DNA from 4 places in the Lelliottia sp. JS-SCA-14 genome. Region 4 is predicted to be linked to each of the others. Evidence: predicted binding sites of a transcription regulator. Region 4 holds the regulator's gene; each other region holds the start of a gene.
The links. Region 4 encodes Fur, which represses iron uptake genes when iron is present. Its sites were predicted from a motif close to ATAATAATGAGAACNACTATCAA; they were not measured.
Positions count from the first base shown of each region.

Region 1 (4,649 bases), 1.6 Mb from region 4:
ATCTGCTGATGGCGTGGCTGGAAGATCACTTCGCGGAAGAGGTGTGCTGGGAGACGGTGGCAGACAGGTTTTCACTCTCCCTGCGCACGCTGCATCGCCAGCTCAAGCAGCACACGGGCCTGACGCCGCAGCGCTATCTCAACCGGCTGCGGCTGATCAAAGCCCGCCACCTGCTGCGCCACACGGACGAGAGCGTGACGGATATCGCTTATCGCTGCGGGTTTGGCGACAGTAACCACTTTTCGACGCTGTTTCGCCGGGAATTTAGCTGGTCGCCGCGTGAAATCCGCCAGGGACGGGATGCGTCACTTCAGTAACGCGAGGACAATCACCGTTTTTTCAGCGCAAAACGGCTAATAATGGCAGGTTATTAGCCGCTGAGGTGTGTTGTGGGCGCTCCGTTAATCCTTCGTAAAACCGATTTCTTTGCTAACGCCGGGCAGGCCGTCGCGGTGGCCGATCGCTATCCGCAAAACGTCTTTGCCGAGCACACGCACGAGTTTTGCGAGCTGGTGCTGGTGTGGCGCGGCAACGGCCTGCACGTCCTCAACGACCGCCCGTATCGCATCACCCGCGGCGATCTGTTTTATATCCGCGCGGAAGACAAGCACTCCTACGCCTCGGTCAACGACCTGGTTTTACAGAACGTGATTTACTGCCCGGACCGGCTCAAACTCAATGTCGACTGGGCAGGGCATATCCCCGGATTTAATGAGGCGCACACCGCCCCGCAATGGCGCCTGAGTAGTAACGGCATGACCCAGGTGCGCCACGTCATCACCCAGTTAGAACAGGAGAGCCTGAAGGCCGAGCCGGGCGCGAACGAGATGGCCGAGCTGCTCTTCGCCCAGCTGGTGATGACCCTCAAACGCTACCGCTACGCCACGGACAACCCTTCAGCCACCGAGCAGGAAGCGCTGCTGGATAAGCTCATCACCACGCTCGCGGGAAGTCTGAACCGTAGCTTTGTGCTGGAGAAATTTTGTGAGCAGGAGCAGTGCAGCGAGCGCGCGTTGCGCCAGCAGTTCCGCACCCAGACGGGGATGACGGTGAACCACTACCTGCGCCAGCTGCGTATCTGCCACGCGCAGTATCTGCTGCAACATACGGAGCTGATGGTGAGTGAGGTCTCGACGCGCTGCGGCTTTGAGGACAGTAACTACTTTTCGGTGGTGTTCAATCGCGAGGTGGGGATGACGCCGGTTCAGTGGCGTCATCACAGTCGAAAAGCGGCGTGATTAATTCGCCATGCCAAGACCGACAATGTTGGCGGCAATAATAATCACCACGCAACCCAGGCTCAGCACGCTCACCGGACGCCGTCCGGCGTTGTTCCACTCTTTCAGCACCAGCCCGACAATCCCGCCGCACAGCACGTAGAAGCTCATGTGCAACATCCAGCTCATGTAGTCATACTGCGGCGGAATGCTGGCGTGGCCCCAGGCATAGAAGAAGAACTGCAGATACCACATCAGGCCGCCGAGTGCCGACAGCAGCACGTTGCTGATGATGAGGTGTTTTGCCAGCGAGAAGTCGGCTTTTACCGACAGGTTCTTCACTTTTGCCAGACGAATGAAGCAGAAGCCGAGGTTAACCAGCGCACCGCCGCCCATGATCACCACGTAGCTTGGCAAGGCAACGTAGAGCGGATCCACGCCCAGCGCGGCCGCCGCTTCATGCATCGGTTTGGCGGCGTTCATGGCAAACGACATCCCGGCGGAGAAAATGCCGCACATCACCGCCAGAATCAGCCCTTTCTTCAGGTTGAACTCTTCCGCACGAATACCCATTTTGCGCTCTTTCAACTGCCCCGCGCGGGTGACAATCCCCACGCCGACCACCGCCACCAGCACGCCCAGCAGCGTCATCTGGCCGCCTTTGGTGTTGATCAGTACGTCGAAATTACCGTTCAGGATTGGCGTCATCAGCGTGCCGACAATCAGGGTGATGCCAATCGCAATCCCGATGCCCATCGACATGCCGAGATAGCGCATGGTCAGGCCGTAGTTGATGTTGCCGATGCCCCACATCGCGCCGAACAGAAAGACCGGCAGCAGCGTGGAGGCGCTAAAGGAGGAGAAATACCCCCAGAAATCGGGCAACAGAATGGCGCTGATGGTCCACGGCAGGATCAGCCAGGAGACCGTACCGCCCACGGACCACATGGTTTCCCATGACCAGTGTTTCACCTTTTTAAACGGGGCATAGAAACAGGCTGCACTGGCTGCGCCTATCAAATGCCAGAAAATACCCATCGTAATCGCATGATTCATTTTTTTACGTCCTCATCGTTTTTATAGGCCGGTGGCTTCCCTCCGACCCGATGAGTGTAAAAATTAAGCGGCGAGCGAACCTTCAGAAGGTTGCCGCACTTTTCTTGTCTATGGCAATCAGCGCGTTAACCGCGTGAGCAGACTCACAAATTCGGCATTGGTACAAAAACGAATAACCTTATAAAAACTACGGCATTGATAATCATTTTCAATATCATTTAATTAACTATAATGAACCAACTGCTTACGCGGCATTAACAGCTGTGCCGCCCGACAATAATGGAGAGGATTATGAGTTATACACTGCCATCCCTGCCGTATGCCTATGACGCACTGGAACCGCATTTCGACAAGCAGACGATGGAAATCCATCACACTAAACACCACCAGACTTACGTGAACAACGCGAACGCAGCGCTGGAAAGCCTGCCAGAATTCGCCAGCCTGTCTGCTGAAGAGCTGATCACCAAACTGGATCAACTGCCAGCTGACAAGAAAACCGTTCTGCGTAACAACGCTGGCGGTCACGCTAACCACAGCCTGTTCTGGAAAGGCCTGAAAACCGGCACTACCCTGCAGGGCGATCTGAAAGCCGCTATCGAGCGCGACTTCGGTTCCGTGGACAACTTCAAAGCTGAGTTTGAAAAAGCGGCCGCGACCCGTTTCGGTTCTGGCTGGGCATGGCTGGTACTGAAAGGTGACAAACTGGCTGTGGTTTCCACTGCGAACCAGGACTCCCCGCTGATGGGTGAAGCGATCTCTGGCGCATCCGGCTTCCCAATCGTGGGCCTGGACGTGTGGGAACACGCTTACTACCTGAAATTCCAGAACCGTCGCCCGGACTACATCAAAGCCTTCTGGGACGTGGTGAACTGGGACGAAGCAGCAGCACGTTTCGCTGCTAAAAAGTAAGTCGTCACTGAGTTCGAAAGCCTGGCCTGTGGGTCAGGCTTTTTTTTGTCTGCGCGTTTTTGAGCAACGCTGAAACTACTCTCCCCAACGCTCAACTTTTCCCAACGCCTATTTTTAAATTATCTTTATTTACGGGCGTATTATTTATTCTTCGGATAGACCTCAGGTTCTGTATTGGTAATGCGTGCGCTTTTGAGACATTATTGCGAAAATTCTTATTTCCGGATGTTTCAGGTGTATTTATGCGCGGTACTGGAAAAATAACAGCCTCTCTGAATATTATTCTCTATTGTTATTTATTAGTCTTTCATTCTTTCTTATTTTCTTTTCCGGCTCAGGCGGATGAAAAAACGCTGGCGGCGGATGTTTCATCCGCGGGAACGCTATTAAGTCAGAATGACCGCATGGATGCCGTCATTAATAGCCTGGTCAACAGCACCAGCGGAAAAGCCACCTCTGAAGTTCAGCAATGGCTCCAGCAGTATGGGACGGCGCGCGTCAACGTGGGCGTCGACAGGCAGTTTTCGCTTGCCAGCGCTGACTTCGATTTTCTGCTACCACTCTATGATAAAGATCAGCACCTGATTTTCACCCAGTCGGGCATTCGTCGCGCAGACGACCGCAATGTGATCAATCTGGGCGTCGGCTATCGCCATTTCTCCGACAGCTGGATGTGGGGGGTGAACACCTTCTACGATCAACAGATTTCCGACAACACGCACCAGCGTCTCGGCGTGGGCGGCGAACTGGGCTGGGACTATCTCAAACTCAGCGCCAACGGTTATGCGCGCCTCTCCGGCTGGAAAGACTCCACCGCGCACAAGGACTACGAAGAACGCGTGGCGAACGGTTATGACCTGCGGGCGGAAGGGTATCTGCCCGCTTACCCGCAGCTGGGCATGCAGCTGATGTGGGAGCAGTATTACGGCAAAGACGTGGCGTTGATGGGCAGCGATAAAGACCAGCGCCAGCGCAATCCCTATGCTGTGACCGCAGGATTGAATTACACCCCGGTTCCGCTGGTAACGTTGGGCGTGAATCATAAAGCCGGGAAGGGCGATCAGCACGAAAGCCAGGTCGAAATGAATATTAACTGGATGGCGGGTGTGCCGTTTGCCGATCAGCTGGATGCGGATAATGTTCAGGCGCGTCGGACATTACGCGGCAGTCGTTTAGATCTGGTCAGCCGCAATAATAATATTGTGCTGGAATATCGGAAAAAAGAATTAATCTCACTTTCACTTCCTCAGCATATTGAAGGGGTTGAATCTCAGACATTACCTGTCGCCGTGAAAATAGCTACGAAATATCCCTTAAGTCATATTATCTGGCAGGATTCTGAGCTGATGAGCCATGGCGGAAAAATAAGTGAAAACAACGGCGCATGGTCGATTGTTCTTCCGGAATATCAGCCAGAGGGTGCGGAAAAGAATATTTATGTTATGTCCGCGACGGCCTATGACA
Region 1 covers NZ_CP141606.1:4,807,558-4,812,206, reverse strand. Annotated here, with positions in the region: gene rhaS (HTH-type transcriptional activator RhaS) at 1-317, shown strand, start outside; gene rhaR (HTH-type transcriptional activator RhaR) at 390-1,238, shown strand; gene rhaT (L-rhamnose/proton symporter RhaT) at 1,239-2,273, opposite strand; gene sodA (superoxide dismutase [Mn]) at 2,565-3,185, shown strand; gene U9O48_RS22440 (Ig-like domain-containing protein) at 3,428-4,649, shown strand, end outside.
Region 1: sodA (superoxide dismutase [Mn]) is a predicted target of Fur. The motif match lies at 2,469-2,491, and genes of this name have one in related genera.

Region 2 (4,649 bases), 100 kb from region 4:
TGAAGGTCGACTGCACAGAAACATCCTGCTGTACCTGCCAGCTCAGGGTTGAGTTCAGCGTGTACTCCGGGATGATCGACAGACGGTCGCCGGTCTCTTTGTTCTTACTTTGCAGCATGTAGGTGATGTTGTTGGTCCAGTTGACCGCATCCGTCACCGGCACGTTCAGTGTCCCTTCCAGCCCCTCGACAACCGCTTTTGGCACGTTTTCCCACTGATAAATATCGGTGCGGACTTTGCCGGAAGAGGTCTGGCCGATTGGCGCATAGCCCGCTTCGATTTTGTCGCGGTAGTCGTTACGGAACCATGTGGCACCCGCCATCCAGCCGTCGCGTTTCCACTCAAGGCCAATCTCTTTGTTGATGCTGGTTTCGGCTTTCAGGTCGTCGTTACCCATCATGTAACAGCCGACGCCGTCACCGCTGGCGTAACAACCCTGGCCTTTGCTGTAGAGCAGATAGTTCGGGTTGGTCTGGTACAGGCTCGGCGCTTTGTACGCCCGGGCGATACCCATTTTCAGCGTGAAGTCATCACCCAGACCCTGGGACAGGTTCAGGGACGGGCTCCAGTTGTTGCCGACGATAGTGTGATGATCGAAGCGCAGCGCCGGGGTCAGCATGGTGCTGTCGGTCAGCTCCATGTTGTTTTCAGCGAACAGGGAGAAGATCTCTGCCTGAGAGTACGGGCTACGATCGTCGCTCATGCCTGGGATCGCGCCGCCCTGTTGGGTCTGGGAATTCGAGGCGTAATCCTTCATCCGCTGCTGGTTCCACTCGGTGCCCAGCGTCAGGTTCTGATTGACGAGGAAGTCGAACGGCAGGCTGACTTCGCTGTGCAGCGTGACGTCGGACAGATCCGTATCGGTAAACTTGTCGCTGTTGAACAGCCCTTCCAGACCGCCCGCCAGCCCTTCGCCGAGACGCGAGTTGCGAGTGTGCTCGTACTGCGCCCAGTTGCTGGTGGTCACGCCGTTATCCCAGCCGCCGTTCCAGGTCACCGCCCAGTTCTGGCGGTAGATACGGTTGGTCTCTTTGCCGTAATTCTTCTTCACCAGCCCGTTGGAGCTGTCGTCGTTGTTGGTGTTCTGCGTATCGCCCGCGTAGAGGTTGTTCTGGCGGCTGTAGCCCGCTTCAAACTCCAGGGACTGCATCGGGGCAAAGTCCCAGCGCACGACGCCGTTGATGTCTTTGTTTTCCACCCCCTCACGACCCGCAGGCAGGGTGCTGGAATACATCCCGGTACGCTCAGACTGATGACCCTGGTTGATGTCCCATGCGTCGGCCTGGGTTTTGTCCAGATTACCGAACATGCGGAAGCTGAAATCGCCGCCCAGCGGGCCGCTCAGGCTGAAGTTGGTGCGCTTGGTGGAGCCTTCGTCTTTATGCTCCGGCGCGTTCAGATAGGTGTTCCACGAACCATGCCACTGGTTGTCGAATTTTTTGGTGATGATGTTCACCACGCCGCCCGCCGCGCCGTTACCGTAGCGTGCCGCCGCCGGGCCACGAATGACTTCGATGCGCTCGATCATCTCTGGCGGCACCCAGCCGGTGTCGCCGCGGGTATCACGCTCGCCGCGCCAGCCCAGACGGATGGAGTTGCGGCTGGTGACCGGTTTACCGTCGATCAGAATCAGGGTGTTTTCCGGGCCCATGCCGCGAATGTCGATCTGGCGGTTGTTGCCGCGCTGGCCGCTGGTGGAGTTCCCGGTCAGGTTCACGCCCGGCATGGTACGAATGATTTCGGCCACGTCGCGAGCGGGAGGATTTTTACGGATTTCATCGGCAGTGATGGTGGAAACGCCCGGCGCCTGCAGGTTCTGCTCGGCGGCGGTGATCACCATGGTGTCTTCGTGCGCGGCGCTGCTGGTGGTTTTGTCCTCTGCCATCGCTGGCATGGCTACGCCGTAAATCCCCAGATTGACCAGCAAGGCCAGGGAGTGAATCTTCTTATTCATTGTACGTCCTGCTTTTCGTTGCCGCGTCCCCTTGGCTCCATTCCCTAACGGGAGAGGAGGCGGCATGACTTATCACCGGCACGTTGCGTAAGCAGCCCTGTCCTCGAGCGCACACAATGCGTGGCATGGTTATTTTATGAGCGCGCTTCCCACAGCGCGGGCACTACGCTATTGCAAATGCAAATAGTTATCAATAATATTATCAATAATTTTTACCGTGTATCAAAAAAGACGCGAAAAACATGAGGTTAAACGGGTGACGGCGCTAACAACGGGAAGTGAAGCCTGGTGGCAGTCCAAAACAGGTCCGGAATGGGTCCGCGAAGGCGAACAATATCGTGTCACGTTCTGGTGGCGCGATCCGGCAGGGACAGAGCGCACATCGCAAGTACAGCGGGTGTGGATCTACATCACCGGCGTGACCGACCACCATCAAAATGCCCGACCACAATCCTTAACCCGCCTTCCCGGCACCGATGTCTGGCAGTGGCAGGGGGAGTTCAGCCCCGAGTGGCGCGGCAGCTACTGTTTTATCCCCTCCGATAATCCTCAGGATTTCGACGAGATCGTCTTCACCGCCGACGCGCCGGACCGCGTGGCCCTGCGCGAGGGCTGGCGCAAACTGCTGCCGAAAGCGATTGCCGATCCGCTAAACCGCCAGAGCTGGCGCGGCGGACGCGGCCATCCGGTCTCCGCCCTTGAGATGCCGAATGCGCCGGTGCAGCCGGGCTGGAATCATCCCGATACGCCACATCTACCGCCGCATTGCATTGAGTGGCACAGCCCGCGGCTGGGGAATTCGCGCCGGGTATGGGTCTTTACCACCGGTGAGGAAAACCCGGCCGAGCGCCCGCTGGCGATCCTGCTCGACGGGCAGTTCTGGGCAGAAAGCATGCCCGTCTGGCCCGCCCTGACGGCGCTCACCAACGAGGGGCAGCTGCCGCCTGCGGTCTACGTACTCATCGATGTGATCGACACCGCCCATCGCAGCCGCGAGTTGCCCTGCAATCCCGATTTCTGGCAGGCGGTGCAGGAAGAGTTACTCCCCCAGATCCACGCCGTAACGCCTTTTAGCTCTCAGCCCGATCGCACGGTCGTCGCCGGGCAAAGCTTCGGCGGTCTGGCGTCTCTGTACGCCGGTCTCAACTGGCCGCAGCGTTTCGGCTGCGTGCTCAGTCAGTCGGGCTCCTACTGGTGGCCGCACCGCGGCGCGCAGCAGGACGGGCTGCTCATCGAACAACTCAAAGCGGGTGAAAAATCCGCCCAACACCTTCGCATCGTTCTTGAAGCGGGCCAGCGCGAGCCGCTGATTTTCCGGGCCAATCAGGCCATTTACGCCCAACTACAACACACACAGCAGTCGATTTTCTGGCGTCAGGTTGACGGCGGACATGATGCGCTTTGCTGGCGTGGCGGGCTGACGCAGGGGCTTATTACCCTCTGGCAGCCACTCATTCACTAACGCCAGGCAGGCGATTTTTTTCGACAGGAGTTAGGTATGGAATTCAGTAATCCCTTCGACAATCCGCAAGGGCTATTCGCCCTTTTGCAAAACGAAAACGGTCAGTACAGCCTGTGGCCCGCCCAGTGCGCGCAGCCTGCGGGCTGGCGACAGGTCTGCGAGCCGCAGTCCCAGGAAGCCTGCCAGCAGTGGCTTAGCGAAAACTGGCAGACGCTCATCCCGTCTCATTTTGCGGGGGAGAACGCATGAGCGCACATCTTCCTCTGGTCGCCGCCCAGCCGGGAATCTGGATGGCAGAACAGCTCTCTACCCTGCCAAACGCCTGGAGCGTGGCGCACTACGTTGAACTGAAAGGCGAAATCAACGCGCCGCTGCTGGCGAAAGCCATCGTCGAAGGCATGATGCAGGCCGACACGCTGCGCACCCGCTTTAGCGAAGACAACGGCGAGGTGTGGCAGTGGATCGACGAATCCATGACGCTCGCCGAGCCGAAGCGCGTCGATCTGCGCGACAGCGCCGATCCGCACGCCGCCGCCGTGGCGCTGATGGAGGCCGATCTTGCGCAAAACCTGCGCGTCGACAGCGGTCAGCCGCTGGCATTACAGCTCCTGATTCAGGTCGAAGACAATCGCTGGTACTGGTATCAGCGCTATCACCATTTAGTGGTCGATGGCTTTAGTTTCCCGGCCATTACCCGCCAGATCGCCGCCATTTACGCCGCATGGGCGAAAGGCGAACCGACACCCGCGTCGCCGTTTACGCCGTTTGCGGAAGTGGTAGAAGAGTATCAGCGCTATCGCGACAGCGAGGCGTATCAGCGCGACGGCGCGTTCTGGGCGGAACAGCGCAAACAGCTCCCGCCGCCGGTGTCGCTGTCACCCGCGCCGCTGCCGGGCCGCGCCGCGACTACCGATATTTTACGTCTCAAGCTGGTGGCCGATCGCCGCGCGTTTAGTCAGCTGACCGCCGCCTGCGCGCAGGTGCAACGCACGGATCTGGCCCTCGCGCTGGTGGCCCTGTGGCTGGGCCGCTTAACCGGTCGACTGGACTTCGCGGCGGGCTTTATCTTCATGCGTCGCATGGGATCGGCGGCGCTCACCGCCACCGGCCCGGTGCTGAACGTCCTGCCGATGGCGGTCAACATCAGCCCGCAGGAGACCTTGCCGGAGCTGGCCCTGCGCCTGGCGAATCAGCTGAAAAAGATGCGACGTCACCAGCGTTACGACGCCGAGC
Region 2 covers NZ_CP141606.1:1,369,518-1,374,166, forward strand. Annotated here, with positions in the region: gene U9O48_RS06425 (TonB-dependent siderophore receptor) at 1-1,954, opposite strand, end outside; gene fes (enterochelin esterase) at 2,172-3,416, shown strand; gene U9O48_RS06435 (MbtH family protein) at 3,453-3,665, shown strand; gene entF (enterobactin non-ribosomal peptide synthetase EntF) at 3,662-4,649, shown strand, end outside.
Region 2: fes (enterochelin esterase) is a predicted target of Fur. The motif match lies at 2,132-2,154, and genes of this name have one in related genera.

Region 3 (4,649 bases), 2.3 Mb from region 4:
TGGCGCTGGTGAGCCGTCAGACCCATTTCAGCCTGATCAGCCGCGTGCTGAAACGCATTGAAAGTCAGTACACGGAAAACCTGAGCGTCGATGAACTGGCGTCAGAAGCCAACATGAGCGTTTCGGCGTTTCACCATAACTTCAAATCGGTCACCAGCACCTCGCCGCTGCAGTATCTGAAAAGCTATCGCCTGCACAAAGCGCGGATGCTGATGATCCACGACGGTATGAAAGCCAGCGCCGCGGCGATGCGCGTCGGCTATGAAAGCGCGTCGCAGTTCAGCCGTGAGTTTAAACGCTATTTTGGCGTGACGCCGGGGGAAGATGCCGCACGTATCAGGATGATGCAGGGCGTTTAAAGGGGATTATAGGCCGGGCAAGCGCAGCGCCGCCCGGCGAAGCAGCAAAATCAGTCGCTGCAGTATTTCTTCTTAATCACGACGACCAGCGTCCCGACCAGACCCGCGACCAGCAGGAACATCGGCAGGATCATCAGGAAGGTCATCACCTGATCTTCGTGGCGTTTCACAAACGGGATCATGCTGATGGCATAACCCAGGGAGGTCACCACGCCGACCCACAGCACAGCGCTCAGCCAGTTAAAGAACTGGAAGCGACGGTTCGACAGGCCAGAAATCCCGGCCATGGTCGGCAGCAGGGTGCGAATAAATGCCAGAAAACGCCCGGCCAGCAGTGCCAGCAGACCGTGGCGGTCGAACATGCAGGTGGCTCTTTCATGGTATTTGACCGGCAGCTGTGCCAGCCAGCCTTTCACCACGCGGGTATTCCCGAGCCAGCGGCCCTGCAAATAGCTCAGCCAGCAGCCGAGGCTGGCGGCGGAGGTTAAAATCACGACCGTCGGGGCGAAGTCCATAACGCCTTTACCGATTAACGCACCCGCTAATAACAGCAGGCTGTCGCCAGGGAGAAACGAGGCAGGCAGCAGACCGTTTTCCAGAAATAGCGTGGCAAACATAACGAAATAAACAACACCCACAACGTGCGGGTCCGCCAGCGCGGCAAAATCGTGTTGCCAGAGCGCAGCGATAATATCTTGAATGACAGCCATGGACTTTCCTGTGGAACAACGGATATGCGGCTATTGTACTCCTGATTTACCCGGCTTGGGTTGATCGCGGACGCAACAAACGCAGACTTTTCTGCTGTCAGTGTCTGTAAAACCGTCCGGGAGTACGTTTACAGCCTGCACTCTACACGATACGTGCAAAACCTGCCGACAAATCCGCGAGCAGATCATCAACATTTTCTAAACCGATATGCAGGCGGATCAGGGTGCCGGTAAAGTCGATTTCCCCGCCGGGACGCAGCTCGGCCAGTTGCTCGGGCTGATTCGGCAGAATCAGTGATTCGAAGCCGCCCCAGGAGTAGGCCATGCTGAAGAGCGAGAAGTTATCCAGGTAGGCCGCCAGCTCGTCGTTGTTCAGGCGCTTTTTAAGCACAAATGAGAACAGCCCGCTGCTGCCCGTAAAGTCCCGTTTCCAGAACTCGTGGCCTTTGCTGCCCGGCAGCGCCGGGTGATTGACGCGTTCCACCTGCGGATGTTGCGCCAGCCATTCGGCAATTTTCAGGCTGCTTTCGTGATGCTGACGTAGACGCACGCCCAGGGTACGAATGCCGCGGCTGGTCATGTATGCCGTATCGGCGTCGACCATCTGCCCCATCAGGTAAGCATTCTCGCGCAGCTGATCCCAGCAGCGGGCGTTCGACACCGCCGTACCGATCATCCCGTCTGAGTGGCCGATGAGATATTTGGTTGCCGCCTGAATCGAGATGTCGATGTCAAACTCGAGGGCTTTAAACAGCACGCCCGCCGCCCAGGTGTTATCGATGATGATGATCGCCTCAGGCGCCACGCGGCGCACCGCGCGGACAATCGCCGGGACGTCGTGCACTTCCATGGTGATCGAGCCGGGAGATTCCAGAAACACGATGCGCGTATTAGGTTGAATAAGTTCGGCAATGCCTTCGCCGATCAACGGATCGAACCAGCCGGTGGTGACGCCCAGACGGGTGAGGATTTTGGTGCAGAAATCCTGGCTCGGTTCGTAGGCGGTGTTGGTCATCAGGATATGATCGCCCTGCTCAACAAACGCCAGAATGGTGTTCGCCACCGCCGCCGCGCCGCACGGGAACAGGGCGCAGCCGACGCCGCCTTCCAGCTCGCACATCGCTTCCTGCAATGAGAAATGGGTCAGCGTACCGCGACGTCCGTAAAAAAGTTCGCCTTTCGCCCGGTTGCGGGTGGCGTGTTTCTTGGCCTCAACCGTATCGAAGACCAGCGAGGAGGCGCGCTGAATCACGCTATTGACCGAGCCCTGAGTGTACTTTTTACTGCGTCCGGCCTGAACGAGCGTGGTATCAAGATGCTTCTCTGTCATGTTCGCTAAACCTGTTTTATCCGTCTGGACGTCCAGACTACCACGATTGCGAAAATCTGCACCCGCAAGCTTTGCGAATAAGCACAATATTTTATGAAAAATACGCATAAGAAATTTTTACTGCGTAAGCGCAAGGAAAATGAGCGAAATTTACGGCACTATGCAAATACTAATGAGAACTACTATCAATTCGACGTGGTTTTGATATTATTATGCTCAGAATTTGTGATTTGCGTCCTGGAGATACAGAGTGGGTAATAATTTGATGCAGACGGACCTCTCCGTTTGGGGCATGTACCAACATGCTGACATCGTGGTTAAGATTGTGATGATCGGCCTGATTCTGGCGTCCGTGATCACCTGGGCAATTTTCTTCAGCAAGAGCGTCGAGCTGATTTCGCAAAAGCGCCGCCTCAAGCGCGAACAGCAGCAGCTGGCGGAAGCCCGCTCTCTGAATCAGGCGTCTGACATCACGTCAGCGTTCCACGCGAAAAGCCTGACCACCCAATTAGTCAACGAAGCTCAGAACGAGCTGGAACTCTCCGCAGGCAGTGAAGATAACGAAGGCATTAAAGAGCGTACGGGCTTCCGCCTGGAGCGTCGCGTTGCCGCCGTCGGTCGTCACATGGGCCGCGGGAATGGTTACCTGGCGACTATCGGTGCGATCTCCCCGTTCGTCGGTCTGTTTGGTACCGTGTGGGGCATCATGAACAGCTTCATCGGGATTGCGCAGACGCAAACCACTAACCTCGCGGTTGTCGCCCCGGGTATCGCAGAAGCCCTGCTGGCAACGGCTATCGGCCTGATTGCCGCTATCCCGGCGGTGGTTATCTATAACATCTTCGCGCGTATGATTGGCAGCTTCAAAGCCACGCTCGGTGATGTTGCCGCCCAGGTTCTGCTGCTGCAAAGCCGCGATCTCGACCTCAGCGCCAGCTCCGTTAAGCCGGTCCACTCTGCTTCGAAACTGCGTGTAGGTTGATAAGCCATGGCAATGCGTCTTAACGAAAATCTGGACGATAACGGCGAAATGCATGAAATCAACGTGACGCCGTTTATCGACGTGATGCTGGTTCTGCTGATTATCTTCATGGTGGCCGCGCCTCTGGCGACGGTGGACGTGAAGGTCAATCTGCCGGCCTCTTCCAGTCAGCCGCAGCCGCGTCCGGAAAAACCGATTTACCTGTCGGTGAAAGCCGATAAGTCGATGTTCCTGGGCAACGACCCGGTCACCGATGAATCCGTGGTTCCGGCGCTCGACGCGCTGACACAGGGCAAGAAAGAGACCACCGTCTTCTTCCGCGCGGATAAAACCGTCGACTACGAAACCATGATGAAAGTGATGGATACGCTGCACCAGGCGGGCTATCTCAAAATCGGGCTGGTCGGCGAAGAGAAAACTGTCCAAAAATAAGTTCGTTGTGCCGGGTGGCGGCTTCGCCTTACCCGGCCTACGGGCTGGAAAGTAGGCCCGGTAAGCGAAGCGCCACCGGGCAGATTGAAAGCACTATCCCAAATGCTCCCCGCCGCAAACGCCGTGCACTTCTGCCGTCACGTAACTCGACTCCTGACTCGCCAGATAGACATACACTCCGGCCAGCTCCGCAGGCTGCCCTGCGCGCTTCATCGGCGTCTTCTGACCAAACTGCGGGATTTTCTCCTGCGTCTGTCCGCCAGAAATCTGTAGCGCCGTCCAGATAGGACCCGGTGCGACCACGTTCACCCGAATCCCTTTCTCTGCCACCTGTTTAGCCAGCCCTCGGCTGTAGTTCAGGATCGCCGCCTTAGTGGACGCGTAATCGAGCAGATGCGCGCTCGGCTGATAGGCCTGAATCGACGAGGTGGTCACGATACTGGAACCGGCCGGCAGAATCGGAATCGCCTCCTGAGTGATCCAGAAAAGCGCCAGAACGTTCACCGCGTAGGTTTGCTTGAACTGTTCAGTGGTCAGGTCGGCAATCTTCTCGACGGCGACCTGTTTCCCCGCGACCAGCGCCAGCGTATCCAGCCCGCCCAGGGCTTCACGCGCTTTATGCACCAGCGAACGGGCAAAGGATTCATCGCTCAAATCGCCTGGGATCAGCACCGCTTTGCGGCCCGCCTCTTCGATCAGCTGTTTGACCTCCTGCGCGTCCTCTTCTTCCGCAGGCAGATAGTTAATCGCCACGTCAGCGCCTTCACGCGCGTAAGCAATGGCGGCGGCACGCCCGATACCGGAATCCCCGCCTGTCACCAGTGCCTTACGATCCT
Region 3 covers NZ_CP141606.1:4,067,506-4,072,154, reverse strand. Annotated here, with positions in the region: gene U9O48_RS18970 (AraC family transcriptional regulator) at 1-359, shown strand, start outside; gene yghB (DedA family general envelope maintenance protein YghB) at 410-1,069, opposite strand; gene metC (cystathionine beta-lyase) at 1,212-2,399, opposite strand; gene exbB (tol-pal system-associated acyl-CoA thioesterase) at 2,650-3,381, shown strand; gene exbD (TonB system transport protein ExbD) at 3,388-3,813, shown strand; gene U9O48_RS18945 (SDR family oxidoreductase) at 3,907-4,649, opposite strand, start outside.
Region 3: exbB (tol-pal system-associated acyl-CoA thioesterase) is a predicted target of Fur. The motif match lies at 2,566-2,588, and genes of this name have one in related genera.

Region 4 (4,649 bases):
GAGCGTGAAGGTTACTTCTGTCTCGACAGCCGTTATGCAACCGCTACCAAACTGGTATTTAACCGTACCGTCGGTCTGCGTGACACCTGGGCCAAAATCGGCGAGTAAGCCTGGTCAATGAGAGACAAACGCCGCACAACGCGGCGTTTTTTTTGCTTATCGATCATGCTTTTACTTTTCGTGCCATTTTTTAACCGCAAAATAACACGTCAATGAGCTGCTACTTATTTTTTATAATAAAGTTTCGTGTAATACGGAATAAGCCAAATTAAAGTATGTAAGCGCTATCAAATTTCATTACTCACTGAATTTAACCATATTTTTCCGCTTAAGCCTTGTCGCAGGTGATGTGTTACAAATCACTACCAATTATGTGCACTTCGTCATAATCCTGCATTTTGCCCACTGAAAAGCATTGATAATTCGCGTCGCGAAAAATAGTCTAAAGGCGGTAGTTAATTCGAGGGTATTACAGACTACCCCTGACCATTTGGTCTTTTAGATTTTTCGCCGTTTAAGGCGCTTTTATTCGTCAAAGAGGAACAATCTATGCGTACGTTCAGTGGCAAACGTAGTGCGCTGGCGCTGGCTATCGCCGGTGTGACAGCAATGTCGGGCTTTATTGCAGCTCCGCAGGCTCAGGCAGCAGGCTTTATCGATGATTCGACACTCACGGGCGGTATCTATTACTGGCAGCGTGAACGTGACCGTAAAGATGTCACCGACGGCGACAAATACAAAGTTAACCTTTCTCACTCCACCTGGAACGCCAACCTGGATTTCCAGTCCGGTTATGCGGCTGATATGTTCGGTCTGGATATTGCTGCTTTCACGGCCATCGAAATGGCGGAAAACGGCGATAGCGCACACCCGAACGAAATCGCGTTCTCCTCAAGCAACAAAGCGTACAAAGAAGACTGGTCTGGCGATAAGAGCGGTATCAGCCTGTATAAAGCGGCGGCAAAATTCAAATACGGTCCAGTATGGGCGCGCGGTGGTTACATTCAGCCAACCGGTCAGACCCTGTTAGCCCCACACTGGAGCTTCATGCCAGGTACTTACCAGGGCGCGGAAGCCGGGGCGAACTTTGACTACGGCGATGCGGGTGCGTTGAGCTTCTCCTACATGTGGACCAACGAGTACAAAGCGCCGTGGCACATCGAGATGGACAAGTTCTACCAGAACGATAAAAAGACCCGCGTGGAGTATCTACACTCTCTCGGCGCGAAATATGACTTCAAAAACGACCTCGTGCTGGAAGCGGCGTTCGGCCAGGCGGAAGGTTACGTCGATCAGTATTTCGCCAAAGCCAGCTACAAATTCGATATCGTTGGCGGCCCGCTGACCACCAGCTATCAGTTCTACGGTACGCGTGACAAAGTCAGCGATGGCAGTGTGAACGATCTGTATGACGGTACCGCATGGCTACAGGCGCTGACCTTTGGCTACAAAATCGGTCAGGTGGATTTACGACTCGAAGGAACTTATGTCAAAGCCGAAGGGCAGCAGGGCTACTTCCTGCAGCGTATGACGCCAACCTACGCCTCTTCCAACGGTCGTCTGGATATCTGGTGGGATAACCGTTCAGACTTCAACGCCGACGGCGAAAAAGCGCTCTTCTTCGGCGCGATGTATGACCTGAAAAACTGGAATCTGCCGGGCTGGGCAGTGGGCGCATCTTACGCCTACGCATGGGACGCGAAGCCGGGCGACATGGCTACGCCAGACGCTTACTACGATCCAAACTATCGCCTGAAAGAGTCCGCTTACAGCCTGGATGCGATGTATACCCTGCAGGACGGTCGCGCGAAAGGCACCATGTTCAAACTGCACTTCACGCAGTATGACAACCACTCTGATATCCCAAGCTACGCAGGCGGTTACGGCAACATCTTCCAGGATGAACGTGACGTGAAATTCATGGTTATCGCACCATTCACCATCTTCTGATGAACTGCCTGGCGGGGTCACACCCGCCGGAATGGAGACCAACATGTTGAAGAAAATTGTAGTGGTGGCGGTACTGGCATCGGGTCTGGTTGCCTGTGCGCAGCCTCAGGCACCGAAAGAAGATTCTCGTCTCAAAGAGGCTTACAGCACCTGTATCAACACCGCGGAAGGCTCGCCGGAGAAAATCCAGGCCTGCCAGAGCGTGCTGACGGTACTGAAGAAAGAAAAGGCACATGAGCAGTTTGCGACGCAAGAGAATGTTCGCGTGATGGACTATCAGGCCTGTATCCAGGCGCGTAAAACGGGTAATGGTGAAGCAGTGAAAGCCGATTGCGGCCAGCTCTGGCAGGAAATTCGCAAGAACAACGCGCAGTAATCTGCGTTCATCAACGCCCGGCAGCGAGAGCTCGCCGGGCGTTTTGCATTTATTGCAGGCAAAAAAAAAGCCAACCGTCAGGTTGGCTCAGAGTATGAAGCAGAATTATTTGGTATCGTGAGCGTGCTCGTTTTCGCGGCAATCGCCTTCAGCACAGTGACCATACAGATACAGGCTATGGTTGGTCAGACGGATGCCATGTCGGGTGGCAATCTCACGCTGACGTGCTTCGATAGAGTCATCGCTAAACTCAATCACCTTGCCGCAGTCGAGGCAAATCAGGTGATCGTGGTGATGCTGCTGCGTCAGTTCAAAAACGGATTTACCGCCTTCAAAATTATGACGGGTGACAATGCCGGCGTCATCGAACTGGTTCAGAACGCGGTATACGGTCGCCAGCCCAATCTCTTCGCCCATGTCGATCAGACGCTTGTATAAGTCTTCCGCACTGACGTGATGGTTGTCCGGCCCTTGCAGAACTTCCAGGATTTTTAAACGAGGAAGCGTCACTTTCAGGCCAGCCTTCTTTAATGCGGTATTGTTGTCAGTCATGCGGAATCTGTCCTGTTGCTAAACGATTCACTTCCTTAAGAAGTGACAGAAAATGCAGTTGGGATAATGCGTCTCATTATAGAACTGCCATGTCTAAATGAAAACCGCAAGTCTCAAGCAAAGTATGCTTATAAAAACGTGGTATCACCAACAAACTTGTTCGATGGCATCCACTTTAACCCTGGGACATTGTACAGGTATGAACGCAAAAGTTAAAAATTTGTAGCAATTATTTTGATTGGAATTATCTATCAATGAGGCATAGCGTAAAACGCTACACCTCACAGATTTGATCAGGCGTTCAGAATGTCGTCGAGGTGCAGTTCTTCGCGGATCTGTTTCACCCACTTGTCGACGCGCTCTGCGGTCAGCTCTGGCTGACGGTCTTCGTCGATAGCGAGGCCAACAAAGTGGTCGTCATCCGCCAGGCCTTTAGAAGCTTCGAAATGATAGCCCGCCGTTGGCCAGTGGCCGACGATCGCGGCGCCGCGTGGCTCAATGATGTCGCGGATGGTGCCCAGCGCATCACAGAAGTACTCTGCGTAATCTTCCTGGTCGCCGCAGCCGAAGAGGGCCACGAGCTTGCCGTTGAAATCGACTTCTTCCAGCGTCGGGAAGAAATCATCCCAGTCACACTGCGCTTCGCCGTAGTACCAGGTTGGGATGCCGAGCAGCAGAATATCGTAGCCTTCGAGATCTTCTTTGCTGCTCTTAGCAATGTCATGCACGTCGGCAACGTCTTTACCAAGCTGTTTTTGAATGTTTTTTGCGATGTTTTCGGTATTACCGGTATCGCTGCCGAAAAAAATGCCGATGATTGCCATGAGTAAAATAACCTCTTGAAACTTAATGGTATGGTGGCGCAATTTGTCCACGGATAAGGGCAATCATAGCAGAACAGGGAAGTCTGCGGAAACAGCTATCACGCGGGACTGCACTCTGTGCTACATGAAAGGGACAAATGAGTGGATTTTCAGACGATCACCTGGTGCTGCGCCACGCCTGAAGTTGCGCCATCAGCATCTCTTCAATCAGCTCGCTGCGGCTGATTTCGCGGGCGTCGGCCAGTTCACTTAAGGCGTCAGCCGCTTCCGCGTTGAGTTTTAGCTCGACGCGTTTAAGCCCACGACTCTTGTCGCGTTTTAGCTGATTGCGCTTATTGATGCGCAACTGTTCATCACGCGAAAGCGGATTGGTTTTTGGTCGTCCCGGTCGACGTTCAGTCGCGAACAGATCTAATGTCGTGCGGTCCGTTTGTTCTTTGGCCATGATTCAGAGACTTCGGGGGAAAACAAGCAGCCCTGCTATTGCCGGGGCGATGAGCGCGACATCATACATGACGTCAACCTGCACGCCAACGACTGGTGACCCGCAGGCAACCGGTCGCTGGCTTTTTAATCAAATCACATTATCAGAGAGATAACGACGAATCGCCCGCAGCACGGCTTCCGGTTTTTCGGCGTGAACCCAGTGTCCGGCTCCGGCTACCACATGTGCACGCGCCTGGGGGAATTGCGCCAGCAGCTCATCGCGACAGGCGTCGGTGACGTACGGGGAATTCCCGCCACGGATAAACAGGGTAGGGTGCGGCCAGGCCGGAACGTTGTCCCAGCCGACAATATGGGAATATTGATCCCACAGCACCGGCACGTTAAAACGCCATGCGCCATCGACGAAGGATTTCAGCAGAAACTGCACCACGCCTTCTTCATCCAGATGTTCGCGCATCACCGCCGCTGCCTGCTGGCGCGTGGAAACGCCCGCCTCGGTC
Region 4 covers NZ_CP141606.1:1,472,888-1,477,536, forward strand. Annotated here, with positions in the region: gene glnS (glutamine--tRNA ligase) at 1-108, shown strand, start outside; gene chiP (chitoporin ChiP) at 550-1,950, shown strand; gene chiQ (ChiQ/YbfN family lipoprotein) at 1,997-2,326, shown strand; gene fur (ferric iron uptake transcriptional regulator) at 2,432-2,878, opposite strand; gene fldA (flavodoxin FldA) at 3,172-3,702, opposite strand; gene ybfE (LexA regulated protein) at 3,860-4,147, opposite strand; gene ybfF (esterase) at 4,277-4,649, opposite strand, start outside.